One region of the Nonomuraea africana genome, then DNA from elsewhere that is predicted to be linked to it. Evidence: riboswitches for the same ligand, from Rfam matches in the RefSeq annotation. Region 1 holds a riboswitch; the other holds the start of a gene.
What was found. Region 1 has a riboswitch for cyclic di-AMP ahead of H4W81_RS47655 (hypothetical protein). Riboswitches for the same ligand answer to the same signal wherever they lie in the genome.
Positions count from the first base shown of each region.

Region 2: another riboswitch for cyclic di-AMP. It lies ahead of H4W81_RS08165 (CHAP domain-containing protein); the one in region 1 lies ahead of H4W81_RS47655 (hypothetical protein).

Region 1 is NZ_JADBEF010000001.1:5,792,725-5,796,765, forward strand. It holds gene H4W81_RS27465 (alpha/beta fold hydrolase) at 1-756, opposite strand, end outside; gene H4W81_RS47655 (hypothetical protein) at 812-1,684, opposite strand; cyclic di-AMP (ydaO/yuaA leader) riboswitch at 1,869-2,003, opposite strand; gene H4W81_RS27475 (DUF5302 domain-containing protein) at 2,503-2,706, opposite strand; gene H4W81_RS27480 (universal stress protein) at 2,832-3,638, opposite strand; gene H4W81_RS27485 (DUF1876 domain-containing protein) at 3,793-4,041, shown strand.
Region 2 is NZ_JADBEF010000001.1:1,771,206-1,775,246, forward strand. It holds gene H4W81_RS08155 (WD40 repeat domain-containing protein) at 1-293, shown strand, start outside; gene H4W81_RS08160 (RNA 2'-phosphotransferase) at 607-1,146, shown strand; gene H4W81_RS08165 (CHAP domain-containing protein) at 1,429-2,133, opposite strand; cyclic di-AMP (ydaO/yuaA leader) riboswitch at 2,151-2,285, opposite strand; gene H4W81_RS08170 (SEL1-like repeat protein) at 2,421-2,882, shown strand; gene H4W81_RS08175 (Gfo/Idh/MocA family protein) at 2,863-3,822, opposite strand; gene H4W81_RS08180 (aldo/keto reductase) at 3,908-4,041, opposite strand, start outside.

The DNA of each region.
Region 1 (4,041 bases):
GCCGGGGATGGCGGCGGCGGTGGCCCTGCCACCGGAGATCTGCACCAGCGGGTCGGCCTCGCCATGGATCACCAGGGCGGGCAGGTCCAGCCCGCCCAGCCTCTCGGTACGGTCACCGGAGGCGAGGATCGCGGCGAGCTGGCGGGTGGTCCCCGCGGGGTCGTAGGAGCGGTCGTAGGCCAGGCCCGCGACCTTCGCGACGCGCTCGCGGTCCATCTCGTAGCCGGGCGAGCCGATCACCGCCCAGATCTCCAGCGCCCGCTCGACGGCGGTCGCCCTGTCGGGCGCGGGCGGCGAGAACAGCGCGGCCATGGCCTCGGGCGTGGGCGGGCCCGCCTCCGGGCTGGGCGTGGACATGATCGAGGTGAGCGTGAGCACCCTGCCGGGATGGCCGATGGCGAGCGCCTGGGCGATCATGCCGCCCATCGAGACGCCCAGCACGTGGGCGGCCTGCCAGCCGAGCGCGTCCATGAGGCCGGCCGCGTCGTCCGCCATGTCGCTCAGCAGGTACGGCGCGGCCGCGCCTGGAGCGGGCTCGGGCACCCCCGCGTCGGTGAGATGGGTGGAGAGCCCCACGTCGCGGTTGTCGTACCTGACGACCTGGTTCCCCCTGGACGCCAAAAGCTCGCAGAACTCCTCGTCCCAGTGGACGAGCTGCGAGCCGAGCCCCATGATCAGCAGGAGCGGGCGGTCACCAGGGGTGCCGAAGGTGTCGTAGGCGATCTCGATGCCGTTGCTCTTCGCCATGAGCGTCATGCGGAACAGAATGACATTCTGTTCCGCATGACGGCAAGGCTGTCCGGCGGCGGTCCTAGCGGCGGACGGCCTTGCGGATCCGGCCGCGGCTCAGGAAGCCGGCGCCGCCCACGACCGCGAGGCCGCCGACGAGGGCGAGCGCGGTGCCGGTGTGGGAGGTGTCGGTCTCGGCCGCGGCGGCGGCGACGTTGGCGTCCAGCGTGGCGGGCGCGGCGGCCACGGCCTTCTCGGCCGCCTTGGCCTCCTCGGCCTTCTTCGCCGCCGCGACCTTCAGCGCGGCGACCTTCTCGGCCTCGGCCTTCTTCTTGGCCTCCGCGGCCTTCTCGGCCTCGGCCTTCTTGGCCGCGACGGCGACCATGTCCACGGGGGGCTTGGCCGGGTTGGTGTCCTTGCGGCCCCACGCGCCGGTGGAGAAGGCGACGGGGTGGTTCTTCTTGCCCACGCCGTTGCCCCACTTGGTGATGACGTACTGGACCTTGATGTGGCCGGCGCCGCCGTTGCCGTCCACGCCCAGCGTGCTGGAGTTGAACGTGCCGCCGGTCAGGTCGGCGAAGGTCTTGGCGTCGAGATCGAGCATGATGCCGTTGTTCGAGGGGTTGCCGGGACCGCGGTCACCGATGAAGAACGGGGCCTTCTTGCCCTTGTAGATGACGTAGCCCTCGGTCATGAGGGGCCAGCTCGGGCTGGCGGCCAGGCCCTTGCGCATCGAGATGCCACTGGCGGGCAGACCGGTGTCACCGGCGCGGCCGGAGGCGTCGTCCCAGTAGTAGGAGGCGGTGGTGGATCCCTTGAGGAGGGTCCGCTGCTCGGTGGCCTGGCTGATGTCGGGAGCGGTGGGCTCGGCGAAAGCGGCGGTGGCGCCGGCGCCGACGGTCAGGGCGGTGGTGACGAGCAGGGCGGAAACGCGCATGCCGAAGCGGGCGGTCATGAAAGTCCTTTGGTTGAGGCAATGGGAATGCCGCGCTCAAAGAGAGATCAGGCAAAGGCGTAGCCGGGCACAGGCCGAACGGACGCTACGCGGAGCGCGGAAAAGGGGGGAAGTGAAAGGGGGGCCGCTCTAGCAGGCGGCAGGCGTTATCGCGAAGGGGGCGTGGCGGTAGTGCATGGGGGTCTGGTCCTCTCCATCTCGCCTACCGGGTTAGCTGACGGGTTCGGGCGTGGAGATGCCCTACCGGCCCGTGGGCCGGATTCACCCCAATGAGATGGGTCCCCGGTTCCCGCACTGCGGGATTCGGCGCCAGCCGGCCTGCCTTCCTGGTGAAGGGCAAGGTCACCAGCTGGTAACGCAATGGACTCTAGGGGCAAAACACCCCAAAGGCAAAAGCAAACCCATGAATTGGGTAGAAGATCTACCCTTTATCGTCATGATTCGACAGGGTTGCTGTCGCCCGAAACCCCTGGGAAACCATGGAATGCGCGCATTCTGATCATTAATACGATCTAGCAAGGAAAATCATGAAATTCCTTGGCGAACGGCAGCCTGTTGCGCCCGCCGTACGGGGGGAACGGGGTGCGCGAGGTCACACTTCGGGGCGCTTTTCGGCCGCCCGCGCGCCATCGCCGGGTTGACCCTCGCTCGGCCCAGCGGGAGGTAAAGGACTCACTCCGGCGGCAGGTAAAGGGAGCACCTCATGCCGCCCCTGCCGTGGTCGGCCACTCGTCTCGCGACCCTCCAGCCGATGGGCGAGGGTCCGGCGAGATCCGGGGAGGGTACGGCAAGCCGTACCCTCCCCTGGAGACCAGGCGTCAGCCGCCGCTCTTACGACGGAAGGTCCGCTTGTTCGAAGCGGGACCGTGGGCGCCATGGATCTTCGACGGATCCTTCCCCCTGCCGCCCGCGACCGAGTCGGCGTGCTGGTTGTTCTTGCGCTCCAGCGCCTCGCGGAACTTCCGCTTCAGCTCATCCTCGGGGGCCTCGGTGGGCTCGGGTTCCGCAGGTGTTTCAGCCATCAGGACCTCCTGGTCTTGGGGACAGAGACAGCTTCGCACGACCGCGCGCACGCCGCGAAACCGGCTCGTCCCATGAGAACCTCGCCGAGGCCGGACCGACGGCCCCGGTCCCGCGCTCCGAGGGGTCAGCAGCCGACCACGGCCACCGGACAGCGCGCGTGGCGCAGCAGCGTGTGAGAGGCGGGCGTGGACAGTCCGACGAGCCCGCCGTGCGCGCCGACCACCACCATGGCGGCCCGCTCGGACGCCTCGACGAGCAACCTCTCGCGATCGCGCTCGTGATGCGTGTCCTGGATCACCAGGACGTCGGGGAAGGCCTCCTTCCACCCGCCGAGGACCTCGGCCATCAGGCGGCGTTCCTCCCGCGAGAGGTCCTCGTGCGGGCGCGGCCTGGGGTGCGACCAGGGATGCACGGCTCTGAGCGGAGTCTCGCGGAGCGCGGCCTCCTCGAAGGCGAAGGCCAGGACGCGGTCCTGCCCCTTCGCGCCGGTGATCTCTACGACGACCTCGCCGTGGGCGGAGGGTTCGCGGACCACGACGGTCGGGCACGGCGGCCGGGCCGTCAGCGCGCGGCTGGTGGAGCCCATGAGCAGCGAGGCGAACTCGCCGGCGCCCCCGCTTCCCAGGACCAGCAGCTGGGCGTCTGCCGCGCGTTCGGCGAGCGCCTCCTCCGGCCTGCCGTCCAGGATCTCCGTGGTGACCTCGAGCCCGTCGTACCGCGCCCCTGACACCGACACCACGTCCGCCAGCATGATCCGGGCGCGCTCGTCGGCCTCGACCGACTGGTTCACCGGGATGTCGACCGCCCAGCGCGGAATGGCGTGCGCGACGACCAGGGGCGCGCGCCGGTAGACCGCCTCCTCGGCGGCCCATTCGACCGCCCGCAGCGCGGCCGCCGATCCGTCGGTTCCCGCGATGACAGGGCCTCGCATGCTCCCTCCCCGTCTCAGGGCGCTCACCACCCGCCCAGCTGCCCTCAGCGCGAAGGAGAAAACGGTCCCATCCAGCGGTATGGGGATGGGCTTCCACTGTGATGAGCGCCACATCGAGGGTAAGGGATGGCCCTCAGGAGAAGGAGGCGCAGCGATGAACGAGAAACGCTGGGTGGTGGAGATCGACATCACCGAAGAGGGCGATCTCACCAAGGCCCACGCCACGCTGTCCGGTGGACGGCTGGCCGGCTACGGCGAGGCGCACCGCAACCCGATCGACCCGCCCGCCCCCGAGATCGGGGACGAACTGGCCGCGGGCCGGGCCCTGCAGGACCTGACCCACCAGCTGCTCGGCACGGCCAACATGGACGTGGCCCAGAACGCGGCCACCACGCCCAGCTGA
Region 2 (4,041 bases), 4.0 Mb from region 1:
CCGACGGCAAGACCCTCGCGGTGCTGGTGGCGGGGAAGAAGGTCGCGCTGTACGACCTGTCGTCCGACCAGATGGTCGGTGACCACCGGATCAAGCTGCCCAAGGAGGGGACGGTCCACAAGATCGACTGGACCGGCGACAGCCAGGTGACGCTGCACGTCTCGCAGTACCCGGAGGGCAAGCCGACCAGGATGACGGTCATGCAGCACGACGTGACCTCGGGGGCGACGCGCGTGCGCGACAGCTACTCCATGCTGAAGGACACGTTCGTCTTCGCCGCCTGCGGCGGCTGACCCACCCACCCCGGCCCGCGGCGCCCCGACTCGTGGCGGCCGCGGGCCGGTGTCGTTCGCGGGCGGTAGGTGGGGATGGTGGGTGGCTCAGGATGGCCCCGCACTCGGGAGGTGCTCACCAGCTATGAGGTACGGCCTGCGGGGTCGCATCTCGGGAGGAGGTTCACCCCTCCGCGGCGGGTGCCACCTGCCGTCGGGGCCGCGTTCGAAGGGAGGCACCAGGGACCGGTGCCGTTGGGGGACGGCTCGGGGTGTGCGGATCGGGGAGGCGCGGGACTCCCCGTCGGCCGGCGAGGTAGGAAACAATGCCCGCATGACGGACCGGACCGTGCGGATCTCGAAGTACCTCGCCAAACACCTGCGCCATGACCCCGGCGCCATCGGGATCACGCTCGACGCGCAGGGCTGGGTCCCGATCGACGAGTTGCTGGACGCCGCGGCCAGGGACGGCTTCCCCATCACCAGGGACGAGCTCTCCCGGGCGGTCTCCGACAACGACAAGCAGCGGTACGCCATCGCGGGCGACCTGATCAGAGCGAGCCAGGGTCACTCGGTCGCCGTGGATCTCGGTTTGCCGCCCGTCGAGCCTCCCGCGATCCTTTACCACGGGACCGCTCCCCGCAGCCTGGCGGCCATCAAGGCGTCGGGGTTGCTGCCGATGTCGAGGCAGTACGTCCACCTCTCGGCCGACCGCGCCACGGCCGAGCGGGTCGGCGCTCGCCGGGGGACTCCGGTGATGCTGGTCGTCGCCTCGGGGGAGATGCACGCGGGTGGACACGAGTTCAGGGTCAGCGCCAACGGGGTGTGGCTGGCCGACGCCGTCCCGCCGGAGTTCCTCCGCTTTCCCGGCTGACGGATCAGGCCTGCGGGGTTCCTGGGAGTCAGAGGGGGTGCCCCGGATGACGGCCGGGGGTGGAGGTTCCCAGGCCGCAGATCCCCAAGGCGTTCGCCGGGGTGAGAAGTGGGGTGCGGCAGTGCGGCCCCGATGATCCGTGGCCGTCTCGCTCGCCAAGGTCATGCAATCCCGGAGCGGCCGGGAACACCCTTACCGACTCAGGCAAAACCCCGGCCGCCGGGGACGCCCCTCAGCTGGAGAGGTGCCCCCGGCGGCCGGGGCAGGGGAGTCGCGAGCGGACTACGCGCCCGAGTACTGCGGGTAGCCGTACCCTACGACCTGCGACTTCGGACGCACCCGCTGCTCGACGGCACCGTTACCGGTGTTGCCCTCGATCGTGGTGATCGTGCCGTTGCCGTTGTCCTTCTCGACGAACCCGACGTGGTTGATGGAGCTGATGCTCTTGCCGCCGCTCCACGAGAAGAAGACGACCGCGCCGGGCTTGGGGGTGGTGCCCCAGCGCTTGTTGGCCTTGAACCACTTGGCGTGGGTCACGGTGTAGGCGTCCCATCCGACCTGGGGACGGGCGCCGGTCATCTCGCCGACCCACGAGACGAACATCGCGCACCACGCGGCGTTGGCGTAGGCACGGGGGCTGCCGCCGTCACGAGCGACGGTCTCCCTGGCGCGGGGGGAGTTGACGTACCAGTCCTGGAACTTGGTGCCACCGCCGGAGGCGTTCTCCTTGATGCCGATCTGCTTCTTAGCCGCGGCGAGGACGGCAGAGGCGGTGGGCATGGCGGGGATGCGCTGCTTGACGGCGGCCTGCTTGCCGTCGGTCTTCTGTGCGGCCATTGCGGCCACGTGGGACTTGTCCTGGGGGGCGGGAGCGGTGTCGGCCTGGGCGGCCTGCGTGGGAACCAGCGAACCTGCGACCACCGCTGCGCCGAGGGCGGCGTGGGCGTAGGACAGCTTGGGGGCACGGCTACGACGGTGCTTGGCCATGAAAGGGGGACTCTCCTTGCTTAGCTTCATGCCGCTTACCGGGTTAGCTGACGGGTTCGGACGTGAAGCTGCCCTACGGCACGGTGTGCCGATTCACCCCAGAAGGATTGGGTCCCCGGTTCCGCATGGTGCGGATTCAGCGGTCACAGGCAGGGGGCCTGTGATGATCTGCAATGTCAGGCAATGTCCGGTTAGTCCGGGTTTATGCCTCGAGTGACCCCAAGGTAATACATGAGGCAAGTTGGATACAAATTGATAAAGGTCCCGCGATCATCTACGGTCAGGTCATGTCGCCCCAGGACCTGTTCAACCACGGCCTGCAGGAGGACGGACGCCGTCCACGCGAAGCACGCAGATGGTATCTCCTGGCGATCGAATCAGGGCACCAGGAGGCCGCCCGCAGGGCGGCCTTCAACCTCGCCCTCATCGAGGATGAGGACGGCCGTGTCGACGAGGCCCGCCACTGGTACGGCAGGGCCGGCACCCCCCGGGCGATGTTCAATCTGGGCGTCCTGGAAGAGGGCTGCGGCAACGCCGAGGCGGCACGTCACTGGTACGCAAAGGCCGTGGAAAGTGGCCACGCCGAGGCCGCGCCCCGGGCGATGTTCAACCTGGGACTCCTGGAGGACCGGGCCGGCGACCGCACGAGGGCCCGCGGCCACTACCTGATGGCGGTCGGCTCGGGCCACGAGGAGGCCGCCGCGCGGGCCCGCGCGAACCTCGAGGCGCTCAGCGAGCACCCAGCCTGACCCGCGCCTCCTCCAGCATCCGCATCATCGCCAGGCTCTCGTCCAGCGGCATGATCGCGCTCTCCGTCCTGCCCTCCCGCAGCGCCTCGCGCACCTCGCGGATCTCGCCCGCGTAGCCGTTCGACGAAGGGTCAAGAACGCGTTCCTCGGTCTCGAAGCCGGGACCCGACAGCGTGACGCGCTGCGGCGCCCAGAACGGCGCGGCGATGTCGGCGCGCAGCCCCGTGCCCACCACGGTCGCGGTGTTGGCCAGCGGACTGATCAACGAGGTGTCGAGCAGCGCGCGAGCCCCGCCCTCGTAGGTCAGCAGCGCCCCCACCTCGGCGTCGACACCAGAGGGACCGAGCGATCCTGTGAGATGCGTCTCAGCCGGCTCGCCGAGCAGCAGATGCGCCAGCCCGAACGGATAGATGCCCAGGTCGAGCAGGACCCCGCCGCCCAGCGCAGGGTTCCAGAGGCGGTGCTTCTCCTCGTACGGCAGGACGAACCCGAACGACGCCTGGACCGAGCGCAGCGCGCCGAACCGCTCCTCGGTCAGCAGCCCCCTGATCAGGGGGTTGAACCGCATCCACATCGCTTCCATCAGGAACACGCCGGCCTGCCTGGCCAGCTTCACCATGCGCTCCGCGTCGGCCAGCGAGGCGGCCAGCGGCTTCTCGCACAGCACCGCCTTGCCCGCCGCGATCGCCGCCTCGGCCACCTCCAGGTGCTGGGCGTGCGGGGTGGCCACGTAGACCACGTCCACCGCCGGATCGGCGCACAGGTCGGCGTAGGAGCCGTAGGCCGAGTCCGCGCCCAGGGTCGCGGCCAGCTCCGTCGCCCTGCCCAGATCGCGCGAGCCGACCGCGGCCACCCGCATCCCGGGCTCGGCGGCGATCACCGCGCCGACCGTCCTGGCGATCCCACCGGTCGCCGCGATTCCCCAAGCCAGATCAGCCATGAGAGTCCTCCTTCATCGATCAATCATGAAGGATCGCGGGACGGCGCACGCCGGGCGGGCGCGAGCCGTCCCGGGAGCGGAGCCCTCAGCCCATCCAGTCGAAGGTGGCAGGGTCGGGACCGATGCGCCTGCCGGTGCTCATCGCGCCGATCGCGGCCATGTCCTCGGCGTCGAGTGTGAAATCGAACACATCGATGTTCTCCCTGATCCGCTCGGGCG